DNA from 3 places in the Sphingobium olei genome. Region 1 is predicted to be linked to each of the others. Evidence: riboswitches for the same ligand, from Rfam matches in the RefSeq annotation. Region 1 holds a riboswitch; each other region holds the start of a gene.
What was found. Region 1 has a riboswitch for cobalamin ahead of ACFQ24_RS14015 (TonB-dependent receptor plug domain-containing protein). Riboswitches for the same ligand answer to the same signal wherever they lie in the genome.

Region 1 (4,936 bases):
GCGCATCGCCTTCGCCGCCAGCGCGCTGGCGCTCGCCGCCTGTCAGTCCATCGTGCCAAAGGGACAGGCGCCGACCGCCCCCACTGCGCCCACCCGACCCAGTGGCCCGGAGGTGGTGCAGGGCCTTCCGACCGACACGGCGCGGCATCGTGTCGCGCTGCTGGTGCCGACCACCGGCCCCAATGCGGGCGTGGGCCAGTCGATCGCCAACGCCACCACGCTGGCCCTGATGGATACCAAGACCGACAAGGTGCGCATCACCACCTACGACACCGCCACCGGCGCAGCCGCTGCCGCGTCGCGCGCGCTGGCCGACGGCAACCGCCTGATCCTCGGCCCGCTGCTGGCGGAAGATGCGCGGATCGTCGGACCGATCGCCGCGCGCGCCAATGTACCGGTCATCAGCTTCTCCAACGACGCCAGCATCGCGGGCGAAGGCGTCTATGCGATGGGCTATAATCCCGGCCAGTCGATCGAGCGGGTGGTCAGCTTCGCCCGGGAAAAAGGGTTGAGCCGCTTCGGCGCGCTGGTGCCGCGCGGCGTCTATGGCGAACGGTCGGGCAACGCCCTGCTGCGCGCCGTCGAGCAGGCCGGAGGAACGGTCGTGTCGTTGCAGACATTCGACCGCAGCCCTGCGTCCATCACCGCCGCGGTCAAGAAGTTGCAGGCATCCTCCAGCTACGACGCTCTGCTGATTGCCGACAGCGGTCGCGTGGCGATCCAGATCGCGCCTATCGTCCGGAAGAATGGCGGAGCAAGCGCGCGGTTGCTGGGCACCGAATTGTGGAATGCCGACACCTCGCTCGCGGCGAGCCCAGTGCTGCGCGGCGCATGGTTCGCCAGCGTGTCAGATGGTCTCTACCGGCAGCTCGCGACCAAATATCGCGCCCGCTACGGCACCGCGCCGTTCCGGTTGTCGTCGCTGGGCTATGATTCGGTGCTGCTGACGGTTCGGATCGCGCAGGACTGGCGGCCCGGAACCCCCTTCCCCGTCGCCCGACTGCGGGACGCGGGCGGCTTTTCCGGCATCGACGGGGCGTTCCGCTTCGGCCGCAGCGGCGTCGCGGAACGTGCGCTGGAAGTGAACGAAGTGGGCGCCGGCACCTTCAGCATCGTCGATCCCGCGCCGCGCGGCTTCGGCGAGTGAGTTAAGGCCGGGCAGGCTGAACGCCCGCCCGACCCTTTCGATCAGAAGCGAACGCGCACCCCGCCATAGGCGGACCGGCCGTAGGTGCTGTAGCCAAAGGCCGTCGCATAATCCTCATCGAACAGATTATCGATCCGGCCATAAACTTCCAGATGCTCGCCGATCGGCAGCGACGCACGGATGCCTGCCAGCGCATAGCCATCGAGTCGGCGGGTATTGGCGGCATTGTCGAAACTGTCGCCGACCATGGTGATCGTCGCGCCAGTCGACAGGCCGAAGGACCAGACATAGTCGGCCGACACGCTCACCTGATTGACGGCGCGACGGGCGAGCCGGTTGCCAAAGGTCGCCGATCCCGCCGAACGATCGCGGGCGTCGATATAGCTGTAGCTGCCCGTCACCGTCAGCGCGTCCACAGGCCGCAGCGCTATCGACGCTTCCACGCCCTTGGCGCGCGTACGGTCGATATTGCCATAGGTGAAGGTGGCGTTGTCGTAATTGATCTGATCGCGCGTGTCCCGGCGGAAGGCAGTGAGCGATACGGTCGCGCGACCGCCGTCCAGGCTCTGATCGAACCCGATGTCATAGCTTTTGGACCGTTCGGGGCGCAGCGCCGCATTGCCGCTGAACGTGTCGTAAAGCTGGTAGAGCGACGGCGCCTTGAACCCTTCGCCATAGCTCAGGCGGACATTGGTCGCACCCGCATTCGGCGTATAATTGGCGTTGGTGCCGAACGTGGTCGCGCCGCCGAACTGGCTGTGATCGTCATGACGCACACCGCCGGTTATCGCGAGGCCCGCGAAGGGCTTCAGGATCGCAAGGCCATAGACGCTGTCGATGTTGATCCGTGCGGCGTCGGCCGATCCGAAGCCGAAAAAGTCATAATCGGGCCGTTCATGCTCATAGCCGACGATGAACCGCGCCGCATCGACGGGAGCGTAGACCCCCTCATATTCGAAGCGCAGGTTCGTGCCCTTATAGCCATAGTCCGGATCGGTCCCACGCACGAAATAATAGTCGCGGTCGTTGCGCAGATAGGTGACGGCGGCGCGATTGGTCAGCTTGCCGTCCAGCAGGGCAAGGTTCAGCCCGGCATAACCCACATATTGATCCAGCTTCGACACGTCGCTGCTGTCGGCCGGCGCGCCGAAGAAGCTGTCATAATCAAGGTCGGCATGGATGTAGTAGCCGCGCAGGTCCAGGCTCAGCGCGTCGCTGAATTTCAGCTTCAACCTGGCGTTGGTGGCGATATTCTCATAACCGTCGCGCTCGGTCCCGCCGGCGGCAGACGAGATGCCGTCCGTGCGGAAATAGGCCGCGCCGACGCCGCCGGAGGCGATCCCGCTGGTTGCCGATACGTCCGCCTTTGCGTTGACGGTGTCGCTATAGCCATATTCGGCGGACGCATTCGCCCCAAAGCCTTCCAACGGCGCGCCGGTCATGATGTTGACCACGCCGCCGATCGCCTGGCTGCCATAGACCACCGAATTCGATCCGCGCAGCACCTCGATCCGGCGGATATTGCCGGTCAGTAGCGGACCGAAATCATAGCCATCGCCAATACCGCTGGGATCATTGACCTTCACGCCGTCGATCAGCACCAGCGTCTGGGTCGTTTCCGCCCCGCGCAGCGACACGCCGGTCGCGCTGCCGACAGAGCCTGTCCGGTTGAAGCGGACGCCCGGCGTCGTAGCCAGCAGATCCACGACGTCGATCGCCTGCCGCGTCTTGATCGTATCGGCGTCGATGACGGTGATCGCTTGGCCCACTTCGTCGCGCGGCTGTTCTATGCCGGAAGCCGTCACGACAATCTCGTCATCCTGCGCCAATGCAGGCGCCGCGATGAGCAGCGCTGCGAGTGAAATTCCCCATTTTATCATGTTCATTGCCCTGAGCGTCAAAGCGACTGGTCAAGGCCGGAGCGTCCGCGCGAGCGGTCATGCCAGGCGAAGGGCGACGCCTCATGTCCCCGCGCGCGTCACGATGCGGCTCCGGCCGCATGGCGTCGCTCGACGGAAAACCACCGTGCCCCGGCCATCCCCTGGACCAGAGCAAGAGCGACCATGCGCCGGCAGGTCTCCTGGCTTGCGGGTCGTCGCGATGATGCTGCGGCCTTCCCGAACCGAAAGGTCCAGTGGCCAGCCCGTAAGGGGCCATGGCGCATCATGCTCGCCGCTCACAGTTGCAGGGACAGCCGTGGAATAGGGGACAAACGCCCCTCACCACATTCCCGTTTTCAGCCCTCGATGGGGCACCGGCGCGAGTCAGCGCGGCAGCTCAAAGCCGCCGCGTCCGCGCCCTTAGGCGAATGGGTGCTCAAAGCCAAGTGTCTCAACGCAGGTCGGCGCCCCGCGCGAGCATGGCGTCTGCCCGCGCCAGCACAACCAATGGCAGGCCCGCCTGTTCCGCACGCTCCACGGCGAGGCGGGTCGGCGCTGAGATGGTGACGAGCATCGGACAGTCGGCCAGCGCGGCCTTTTCGACCAGCTCGTAGGAGCAGCGCGACGACAGCAAAGCAAATCCACCATTCCACCCGACGCCGGCTGCGCGCATGGCGCCGATCAGCTTGTCGAAGGCATTATGTCGGCCGACATCCTCCCGCACCAGCCGGATGGCGCCCTGAGCATCGACCAGCGCGGCGGCATGGGCAGCGCCCGTCGCACGCCCGAGCGGCTGATGATCGTCTAGCGCGCCGAGAGCTCGAAAAATAGCGGCGCGATCCGCGCGGCTGCGGTTCGTCACCCGCGGCAGCGGCCGCATCGCCTGCTCCAGATTTTCGATGCCACACAAGCCGCAGGACGAATCCGTGGCGCGATGCCGCACGCGTTCCAGCAGTGTCGGAGTGCGTTCCGGCGACAGGGTGGCGCGTGCCACCACACCGCCCGCCACGGGATGCAGATCGACGTCCAAAAGCCGCTCCTCCGGTCCGGCCAGCCGTTCGGACAGCGCGAAGCCATTCACCAGGTCGGCAAGATCGGCAGGCGTTGCCATCAGTACGGCATATCCGACGCCATTAAACTCGATCGCGACCGGTCTTTCCTCGGCCAGGGGGCGGTCGACCGGCTCGGTCCCGCCGTCCGGCGTCAGCCGCTCCAGTCGCAACAGCGCAAAGGCATCGTCGGGCTTGTGCATCGCCCCCGCTATAGGCAGGGACGGAGGACAGGGACAGGGGTCGGAACGAGACGGATGCGGATATTGGGCGCGATCCTCGCTGGCGGGCGGTCCAGCCGCTTCGGCAGCGACAAGGCGGCGGCTTTGATGCCGGATGGCCGTACCCTGATTGCCCACGCCATCGCCTCTCTGCAACCCCATGTGGAAGCGGTCGTGATCTGCGGTCGCACGGGTGGTCTGCCAGATCGTCCCATGCCCGACATGGGGCCGCTGGGTGGGCTCAACGCAGCCCTCCATCACGCCTGGAAGAATGGGTTTGAGGGCGTGCTGACGACCGGATGCGACATGCCGGTCTATCCTGCGCACCTGCTCGATGCGCTTGTCGGCGATCGCGCGGCCATCGTCGACGGGCAACCCCTGATCGGCTGGTGGCCGGCCTCTCTGGCGCCTGTGCTGGACCGGCATCTGGCGGACGAAAACAGCCGGTCGATCCGGGGCTGGCTGGGACGGATCGACGGCCGGCTGGTCGACGCGCCGGGTCTGTCCCTGCCCAACATCAACCGGCCAGAGGATCTGAAGCGCATCTGACGGTTCGGCGGGGGTGACCGCCTCCGCCCTAGTGCGCTGCTGAGGTGTCTACGTCCGAGCGCGGCTTGGGAGCGATCCACACGATCACGG
Region 2 (4,936 bases), on a different contig from region 1:
CTAGGTGCTGTGGGCGCGATCTATTTCGGCCTCTATGTCGCGCATCCTGTTGCGCTCCCGCTGCTGGCGATCCTGGCCGCGCTACTGGCGCTGCTGGCGCTGTTCGCGCTCAGCGGCCGGTCGGAAAGTCCGCTCAGCCTCATTCTCGCGGGGATCGCCATCTCGACGCTCGCCGGAGCGGGGATCAGCCTGGCGCTCAACCTGTCTCCCAACCCCTTCGCCGCGATGGAGATCATGACATGGCTGCTCGGATCGATCGAAAACCGGTCGATGGAGCATGTCTGGATCGCGCTTCCCTGCATCCTGCTGGGCGCGGGGTTGTTGCTGTTGGATGGACGGGCGCTGGACGCGCTGTCGCTGGGCGAGGATGGTGCGCGCTCGCTCGGCGTCGACCTGCGCCGGACGCGCCTTCGCCTGCTGCTGGGTGTCGCGATCGGTGTGGGGGGCGCCGTCGCCGTGTCGGGTGCCATCGGCTTCGTCGGCCTCATTGTCCCGCACATCGTCCGCCCGCTGACCGACCGAAGCCCGTCCGCGATCCTCCTTCCATCGCTGCTTGGCGGGGCGGTGCTGCTGGCTGCGGCAGACATTCTCGTCCGGCTGACCCCTACCACCAATGAACTCAAGCTCGGGGTGGTGACGGCCTTCCTAGGCGTGCCCGTCTTCCTCCTCCATCTGCTCAGGGAGCGCCGCACATGGTGAGCATCGCCGTTCGCCAGCTCTCGGTCGCGCTTGGCCGCCGAACGATCTTGCACGCCATCGACGCGGATTTCGCGCCCGGCCTGTTCACCGGCATCCTCGGACCCAACGGCGCGGGAAAATCCACGCTGATGCGGGCCATGCTCGGCCTCACCCCTATCGCGCGGGGCGATATCGTCATCGACGGGCAGAGTCTGGCGGAAGTTGCGCCGCGCGACCTTGCGCGCCGCATCGCCTATCTGCCCCAGGGCCAGACGCTGCACTGGCCGCTCAGCGTCGCGCGGGTCGTCGCGCTTGGCCGCCTGCCGCACCTTGCCCCCTTGTCGCGCATCGGCGCGGCGGATCAGGCTGCAATCGGCGAGGCGATGGCGCGGGCCGACATCCTGCACCTCGCGGACAGGGACGCGGCCCGGCTGTCGGGCGGAGAGCGGGCGCGGGTCATGCTCGCCCGTGCGCTCGCCGTGGGGGCGCCGGCGCTCGCCGTCGACGAGCCGCTCGCCTCGCTCGACCCGGGACATCAGATCGACGTCATGGATTTGCTTCGGCAAGAGGCGCGACGGGAATCGACCGTCGTCGCCGTGCTGCACGACCTGACGATGGCGGCGCGCTATTGCGACCGCATCCTGCTGATCGACAGGGGCACCCTCGTAGCGCAGGGGACACCGGCGGAGGTGCTGACCGCCGATCGGCTGCGCGCGGTCTATGGCATAGACGCCGACATCGACCTGTCCGCAGGCAAGTCGACGATCATTCCGACCGGCCGCGTAACGAACGATTGACCTTTGCCGGCCACCTGCCTATCGGCGGCGATGCAACAGGTTCCCTCGGACGGGGGATGAAAAGGGAACGGGAAAACCCCGGCTGCCCCTGCAACTGTAAGCGGAGAGCCATTGGCCAATCGCCATTGGGACGCACGTCCCGAGAAGGCGGCCAATCGGCACCGACCCGCTAGCCAGGAGACCTGCCTGCTGCAGTCGTCTTTCGCGCGGACAGGGTGTGCCGGGCGGACGGGGGTGAACCCGCATGACGGCAGAACGCTCGGAACCGCATGGCTGCGGGGGAAGCGTCGCGCCTTCGGCCCGGCATGACCCCGCGCGATGCGGCCCGTCCTGCTTGGGCTGTACATATGTCGACTTTGACTGCGCTTGTTTTCCTGCTTTCGTCCGTCCCGCTTGGCGATGCCGCCGCCGACCAGACCGCGCCGCCGCCGGACGCCGCCGCTACCACCGGCACCGCCGCCACCGATGAGCCAGATCGCCCGGACATCTTCGTAACCGCCACCCGCCTCGCCCTGCCGCTCGACAAGGTGGCGGCGTCGATCACCGCGCTCGACAAGGCGGCGATCGACCGCGCGCAGGACATCGGCGTCACCGAATTGCTGCTGCGGACGCCGGGCGTCAGCATGTCGCGCAACGGCGGCTACGGCACATCCACTTCGCTGCGCATCCGCGGCGCGGAAAGCGACCAGACCGTGGTCGTCATTGACGGCGTGAAGCTGAACGACCCGTCCTCGGCGGGCGGCGGCTATAATTTCGCCAACCTGCTGGTGGGCGACGCCAGCCGGATCGAGATACTGCGGGGGCCGCAGTCGATCCTATGGGGAAGCCAGGCGATCGGCGGCGTCGTCAACGTCGTCACGCCGCTGCCTACCAAGGCGATGGAGGGCAGCTTCGACATAGAGGCCGGCTCGCGCGACACGGTCAGCGCGCGCGCGGCGATCGGCGGCGTCAGCGGACCGTTGCGCTGGCGCATCGGCGGGCAGAGCTTCACCACCGCCGGCATTTCAGCCATCGCCCCTGCCTTCGGCGGCCGGGAAGCGGATGGCTACCACAATCGCCAATTGACCGGCCGCGCGGAAATCGCCCTGGCGGCCAGCCTCGTTGCCGACCTGCGCGGCTATTATTCCAGCGGGCGCAACGCATTCGACGCTTTCAGCGGCGACAACCCCGCCTATGGCACCAATCGGGAATTCGTCGGCTATGCGGGCTTGCGGCTCGACCTTCTCGACGGCCGGTTCCGCAATCGCATCGGCTATGGCTATACCGACACCGACCGGGACAATTTCGATCCCCGCCTGCCGCGAACTAGGACATTCGATTCGGCCGGCCGCAACCAGCGGCTGGAATATCAAGGCAGCTTCGCGATCAGCGACACATGGACTGCACAGTTCGGGGTGGAAAATGAACGCTCCCGCTTCCGCAGCGTGTCGCCGCCATCCTCGCTTGCCGTGCCCATCCCTCCGGCGGTGCGCGGCCGGGCGGAGATCAGCAGCGTCTACGGCCAGTTGTCGGCCGAACTGCTGACCGGCCTCACCCTGACCGTAGGCGTGCGGCATGACGATCACAACCGCTTCGGCGGCCAGACATTGGGTTCGGCGGGCGCGGTCTGGGCTCTGCCCACCGGCACCGTCCTGCGCGCCAATTATGGCGAGGGGTTCAAGGCACCGACGCTTTACCAGCTCTTTTCCGAATATGGGAACCAGGCGCTCAACCCCGAACGCGCCCATGGCTGGGATGCGGGTGTGGAGCAGCACTTCCTCGACGGCAGGATACGGCTAGGCGGCGCATGGTTCGAACGCACCACGCGCGACCAGATCATCTTCAACAGTTGCTCGGCGACATCCAGCTTGCCCCTCTGCCTCCAGCCGGGCAGCACCACCATCCGCCGCAGCGGCTATTATCAGAATGTCGCCCGCGCGAAGGCGCACGGCATAGAGGCGCAGGCCAGCGTGGAGCCGGTCAAGGGCCTGATCCTCGACGGCAATTATAGCTGGACCGTGGCGGAGGACCGCTCGCCCGGCGCTAATTTCGGCCGTTGGCTGCCGCGCCGCCCCCGCAATCAGGCGAATGCCTCGATCAGCTACGCTTGGCCATTTGGTCTCACCACCGGGGCGGCCCTGCGCTGGTCGGGCCACAGTTTCGACAATGCGTCCAACACGCAGCGCCTTGACGGCTACACGCTGGTCGATCTGCGCGCAGAAGTCGCGCTGCACGACAATCTGCGCCTGTTCGCCCGGGTCGAGAATCTGTTCGACGAAAGCTACATGACCGCCTACCGCTATGGGTCGCTGGGCCGCAGCGTCTATGCCGGCTTGCGGGGCCGCTTCTGATGGGGGCGCTCCGATGCTGAAGGCAGAGGAAGGCGGAACCGCTGTCGTCGTTTGCAGCACCTGCCGCTTTTCGGCGCAGGCGCGGGACGATGATCGCGGCGTGCGCGGCGGCGCGCGCCTCGGGGAAGCGCTCCGCGCGCTGGCGGCGACGGACACGCGCTATGCCGGCATCGCCATCCATGACATGCCCTGCCTCTTCGCCTGCGGGGATCATTGCACCGTCCATCTGCGCGCGCCCGGCAAGGTCAGCTATGTGTTGGGCCGCTTCGCCCCGGATCGGGATGCCGCGCGCGCCATCCTCGATTATGCGGCCCGCTATGCCGATAGCGACCATGGCAGCGTGCCCTATGCCGAATGGCCGGAGGGCGTGAAGGGCCATTTCATCACCCGATCGCCACCGGAAGGATATGTCGCCACATGATCTCCTCGACCCGCAGCCGGTTCGAAGCGGCGCTGTCCGCGCTGCCCTCTCCTGACGCATGTGCGATCGCGGCGGCGCGGGCGCGGCAGGCCCAACTGACCAAGCCGCCCGGCTCGCTGGCGCGGCTGGAGGAGATCGCCCTCTTCTTCGCCGGCTGGCAGGGCGTGGAAAGGCCGATGCTGGAACGGGGCAGGGCGCTCATCTTCGCTGGCAACCATGGCGTTGCGGTGCACGGGGTCAGCGCCTTCCCACCGGAGGTCACCGCGCAGATGGTCGCCAATTTCGCGGCGGGAGGCGCGGCCATCAACGCGCTAGCGACCTTGGCCGATCTCGAGATCCGTGTCCTGCCGATAGAGCTTGACCGCCCGACCGCCGATTTCACCCGCGCGCCCGCCACGACCGAAGCGGAATGTCTGGCAGCCCTGTCGATCGGCGCGGAAGCGGTCGAACCGGGCCTCCACGCCATCATATTGGGCGAAATGGGCATCGGCAATTCGACCGCCGCCGCGGCCCTTGCCGCGCGCAGCTTCGGCGGCGCGGTGTCGGACTGGGTGGGGCCGGGCACTGGCCTTGATCGCGACGGTGTCGAGAGGAAAACCCAGGTCGTCGCGGACGCACTCGCCTTCCACGCCGACGCGCCGCACAGCCCGTTCGACACATTGTGCCGTGTCGGCGGGCGAGAGATCGCCGCGATGGCCGGCGCGGTGTTG
Region 3 (4,936 bases), on a different contig from region 1:
CCAATACGGAGGGTTCGGCGAGCGGATTGCGCAGATAGCCTTGCAGCACCGCGCCGGCGAGACCGAGCATTCCGCCCACGATCAGGCCGACGATCGTGCGCGGCAGGCGCAGGTCGAACAGGATGGTTGCGGCGACCCGGTCGCCATGGCCCAGCAGAGCCGCGCCGATCCGCTCGGGACCGAGAGCCACCGGGCCGAAGGCGAGCGACGCGATAGTGACCGCCACCAGCCCGGCGGTAAGCACCGGGATCAGGGCGCGGCGGCGCGAGGGGGGAATGTCAGGATTATCCACAATGCCTCGCAATATGGGCGTGAGCCGTGTCTCTTGTGTCGTCATGCCGGAACGTTATGGACGTTTCGCCATGAAGCCTTTCCTTCCTGTCCCGGTCCGTCAGATGATCGGCAGCCTGATGCTGTTGCTGTGCGGCGGCGCGACCAGCGCAACGCTTCCCACGGGGGTCGGACAGTCCAGAGCCGCCGCTCCGCGTCGGATCGTGTCGCTCAACCTGTGCGCCGATCAGCTGGTGCTGGCGCTGGCCGATCGCAGCCAGATCGCCGGCCTGACGCACAATGCGACCGACGTCGAGATGTCTGCCGCTGCTGCGCAGGCAAGGGGGCTGCCCCTCCTGAGCGGATCGGCAGAAGAGGCGCTCGCGGCTGACCCGGACCTGATCGTCGGCATGTCGCCACATCGCCATCCTGCCGCCGCCGCGCTGGACCCGGCGCGCTACGCCGTCGTCGACCTGAAATCCGCGGACACCTATGAGGCCATCGTCGCATCGATCCGCCAGGTTGCCAAGGCGGTGGGTCACAAGGCGCGCGGCGAGGCGCTGATCGCCGGCATGAACGCGGATCTGGCGCGGATCGGCCGGGCGCGGCCGGGACTCGTCGCGGCCTATTATCAGCGGCGAGGTTACATGACCGGCACGGGCACGCTGATCGACGAGCTGATGCAGCGGGTGGGCCTTACCAACCTGGCCGCGAAGATCGACAAGCCCCCGCTGTCGCAAATGAGTCTGGAGGAGATGGCCGCTTCCCGGCCCGATTATCTGATCCTGGAAAGCGCCACCGACACAGTGGCCGATCAGGGGACCGAGATGCTGCATCACCCCGCCCTCGCCGGCATCAAGCGCATCAGCATCCCGCAGGCATGGACGGTGTGCGGCGGCCCCGCCTATGTGAAGGCGGCGCGGGCGCTGGCGGCGGCGCGCTAGGGGGCGCCCGTTCAAAACTCGATTCCCGCCTGCGCGCGGACGCCCTGATCGCGGAACGGGTGCTTGAGCTGCGTCATCTCTGTGACGAGATCCGCCATGTCGAGCAGTGCGTCGGGCGCGTTGCGGCCGGTGACGATCACATGCTTCATCGCCGGTCTTGCCGCCAGCACATCCAGCACTTCGTCCAACGGCAGATAGTCGTAGCGCAGGACGATGTTCAGTTCGTCGGCCACCACCATCGCATAGGCCGGGTCGGCGATCATCCGCTTCACTTCCTCCCACGCTGCGCGCGTCGTCGCAATGTCTCGCGCACGATCCTGCGTATCCCAGGTGAAGCCTTCGCCCATCGGCTTGAACTCCACCAGTTCAGGGAAAGCGTCGAACACCGCCTTTTCGCCGGTGGCCATGGCGCCCTTCACGAACTGGATCACGCCCACTTTCTGCCCATGGCCGATGGCGCGGACCACCATGCCGAGCGCGGCGGTCGTCTTGCCCTTCCCTTTGCCAGTATGGACGATCAGCAGGCCTTTTTCAGCCGTCCGGCTGGCAACGATCCTCTGCTGGGCCGCCTGCCTCTTGCGCATTCGCGCCTTATGCTCTTCCTCGCTACGTTGCATCGTCCTGATCCCGTTCCGCGCCGGGGCAACAGGCGGGGCGAGCCATGATCATCCCGATAAAGGGACGGGCGATGGCCGGACAGACGCCCTGGGGCGGGCGCTCGCCCCGGACGCATGACCGCGCGGCCCCAGCCGCATCACGCACGTCGCTCAGACGGATACAGACCGTGCCCCGGCCAATCCCTGGGCCAAAGGCAAGAGCGACCAGACGCCGGCAGGTCTCCTGGCTCGCGGGTCAGGGCTTGATGCACGCCTTCCCAGGCCAGGCGGAAAACGCGGCAGGCCCAGTGGCTGCTTCCCTGCTGGAAGGAAGCGCTGTGCATCGCGCTCGCCGCTTACAGTTGCAGGGACAGCTGCGGATTTGGGCATGTGGCCGCCAAGGCCCCGCCCGCACCGCCTTCCCATTTTAAGCCTCTTTCGAGGCACCGGCGCGATCTTTGCCCGGACATCGGCGATGCCCGGATGCCCAAGCCGATAATGGCGGCGATGGCCAGCCGCAACTTCTTTCGCAAGGGCGTGGTTTTGGAAGGCCGATCAGATCGGCACCGCGGTCGTATATTTGACCTGCGCCAGCGCGAAATGCGACGATCCGGTCGCCACCGAAGGATGACGCAGCACGGTGCGCATCAGAAAGCGGGTGTAATCCTCCACATCGGCGACCAGGATGCGCAGCAGATAATCCCAATCGCCGGACATGGAATAGCATTCGATGATCTCGTCCCGCGCGGCGACAAAGCCTTCGAATGCCTCTGTCGTTTCGGCCAGATGGTTCTTGATCTTGATATGGCAGATGACATTGACGCCCCGGCCGACCCGCGCCGCGTTCACCAGGCGAACGGGTCGCGCCAATATGCCGTCCGCCTCCAGCGCACGCATCCGCCGCCAGCAGGATGCGGTGGACGCGCCGACCCGATCCGCCAGATCGGCATGGCTGATTGAGGCATCGCGCTGCAGTTCGTGCAGCAGCTTTCGGTCGATGGCGTCGAGGGGACGGGCTGCGGTCATCGTCTGCGCCCTTTGCCGTGAAAACCCGATGCGCCGATAATGTTCATGATGAAATGTCCGCAGCCTTTGCCTTAATTAGGAAATGATGTTATCTTGAATGGCCTATTTTCCGCAAGCTTTGAGATGGGCATCCGCGAAATCATGCTAGGCTGCACTCATGGCAGAGGATAGTGCACCGCCCGCGGGCGCGGCTCCGGACTGGACGATATCGCAGGACTGGGCGTCGTACAGTTCCGAGGAGCATGCGGTCTGGGACCGGCTGTTCACCCGCCAGTCGCGCATGTTGCCGAACCGGGTCGTTCCCGCCTTCATGGAGGGGCTGGATGTGCTGCGCATGTCTAAATCCGGCATCCCGGATTTCGACGAGCTGAACGAGCGGCTGTTCCGTGCGACCGGATGGCAGGTGGTCGCCGTGCCAGGCCTGGTGCCGGACGCGATATTCTTCGAGCATCTCGCCAACCGCCGCTTCGTCGCGGGACGCTTCATCCGAACCCCTGATCAGTTCGACTATCTGCAGGAACCGGACATCTTCCACGATGTATTCGGCCATGTGCCGCTGCTCGTCCATCCGGTCTTCGCCGACTATATGCAGGCCTATGGCATGGGCGGGCTGCGCGCCGCTAAACTGGGCATGATAGAGGCCCTCGCCCGTCTCTACTGGTATACGGTTGAATTCGGCCTGATCCGCGACGGCGGAGACATCAAGCTGTACGGCGCGGGCATCATATCATCCTACGGTGAAAGCCTCTTCGCGCTCGACGACCCGTCGCCCAACCGCATCGGCTTCGATCTGGAGCGGGTGATGCGGACGCGCTATCGCATCGATGATTATCAGCAGAGCTATTTCGTAATCGACAGTTTCGATGACCTGCTGCGACAGACGCGCGATGCCGACCTTGGCCCGATCTACGAGCGATTGCGCGGAATGGACACGATCGCGGAAGACGCAGTGCTGCCGACCGACGGGCTGCTGCATGCCGGGACGCAGGCCTACGCGGCTGCAAGGGCGAGCGGCTGACTCGAGCTAGGCATTACGGGGCCGGCGCAGATGCGCGGCTTTCCCGGGGCGACCGATCGCAGGCCGATCTGATATATCTGTCCGACTGGACCATGACGGGCAATCGCGCCATCTTGATCCGCACCATCGTGGTTGTGGTGGAGGAAGACATGGTGACGGGGAACGCGTATTCATGGGTAGTTCAGCGGTGAGCGGCATGGATGCACGGGCAGGGGATCGTGCCACCGGCGATGCCGTTGCAGCGCGGCGGCCAAGTGCCGTCGAAGCGGCGCCGGCAGACTGTATGGAGTATCCTATGAACCGACGCGATCTTCTCGCCATGGGCGGCAGCGCCGCGCTGCTGGCTGCCGCCGTGCCCCGCATCATTCCCACCGCCGCAGCTCTCGACGATCAGCCCGGATCGCTGCGCGCGCGGGCCGACCGCAAGGGGCTGCTGTTCGGATCGGCGGTCAGCGGCCGGGCTCTGGGCGATCCGCGGCTTCAGCAGGTGCTGATCGCCGACGCGAACATCCTGGTGCCCGAAAATGAGTTGAAATGGGACGCGGTGATGCCCGCGCCTGACGTTTACGACTTTTCGCGCGCCGAGGCGATCTATGCCTTCGCCAAGGCGAACGACATGAAGATGCGCGGCCATACGCTGACCTGGTATCGTAGCGAACCGGCCTGGGCGTCGGACCGGATCGCCGGGCTGAGCGCCGCGCAGGCCGGCCAGTTCCTGGAGGACTATGTCGGCCATGTCGTCGGTCACTGGAAAGGCCGCATCGCCCAGTGGGACGTGATCAACGAGCCGACAACGGCCAAGGGCGCGCTGCTGGAACAGCTGTGGTCCGGGAAGCTGGGCGAACGCTATATGGACATAGCGCTTCACGCCACCGCGGAGGCCGACCCAAGCGCGCTGCGGATGATGAACCAGACGCTGATCGCGCAGGAATGGTGGTGGGAGGACAAGCAGCGCGACGAAACGCTGCGGGTGGTCGAGGGGCTGCTGAAACGCGGGGCACCGCTTCAGGGCTTCGGCTATGAAGCGCATCTGCGCACCGCCTACGCCTTTTCGGAGGGCAAGTGGGCGCGGTTCCTGGAGG

Region 2: it holds a riboswitch for cobalamin, as region 1 does, so the genes downstream of both, ACFQ24_RS19520 (TonB-dependent receptor) here and ACFQ24_RS14015 (TonB-dependent receptor plug domain-containing protein) in region 1, are expected to answer to the same signal.
Region 3: it holds a riboswitch for cobalamin, as region 1 does, so the genes downstream of both, cobO (cob(I)yrinic acid a,c-diamide adenosyltransferase) here and ACFQ24_RS14015 (TonB-dependent receptor plug domain-containing protein) in region 1, are expected to answer to the same signal.

Annotation. Positions count from the first base shown of each region.
Region 1 is NZ_JBHTLS010000129.1:89,516-94,451, reverse strand. It holds gene ACFQ24_RS14020 (penicillin-binding protein activator) at 1-1,147, shown strand, start outside; gene ACFQ24_RS14015 (TonB-dependent receptor plug domain-containing protein) at 1,189-3,027, opposite strand; cobalamin riboswitch at 3,201-3,421, opposite strand; gene fdhD (formate dehydrogenase accessory sulfurtransferase FdhD) at 3,479-4,279, opposite strand; gene mobA (molybdenum cofactor guanylyltransferase) at 4,334-4,846, shown strand; gene ACFQ24_RS14000 (DHA2 family efflux MFS transporter permease subunit) at 4,875-4,936, opposite strand, start outside.
Region 2 is NZ_JBHTLS010000134.1:317,146-322,081, reverse strand. It holds gene ACFQ24_RS19530 (FecCD family ABC transporter permease) at 1-699, shown strand, start outside; gene ACFQ24_RS19525 (ABC transporter ATP-binding protein) at 693-1,475, shown strand; cobalamin riboswitch at 1,496-1,679, shown strand; gene ACFQ24_RS19520 (TonB-dependent receptor) at 1,823-3,805, shown strand; gene ACFQ24_RS19515 (DUF1636 domain-containing protein) at 3,819-4,226, shown strand; gene cobT (nicotinate-nucleotide--dimethylbenzimidazole phosphoribosyltransferase) at 4,223-4,936, shown strand, end outside.
Region 3 is NZ_JBHTLS010000134.1:322,102-327,037, forward strand. It holds gene ACFQ24_RS19530 (FecCD family ABC transporter permease) at 1-292, opposite strand, end outside; gene ACFQ24_RS19535 (ABC transporter substrate-binding protein) at 363-1,214, shown strand; gene cobO (cob(I)yrinic acid a,c-diamide adenosyltransferase) at 1,226-1,831, opposite strand; cobalamin riboswitch at 2,028-2,276, opposite strand; gene ACFQ24_RS19545 (Lrp/AsnC family transcriptional regulator) at 2,366-2,836, opposite strand; gene phhA (phenylalanine 4-monooxygenase) at 2,994-3,854, shown strand; gene ACFQ24_RS19555 (endo-1,4-beta-xylanase) at 4,150-4,936, shown strand, end outside.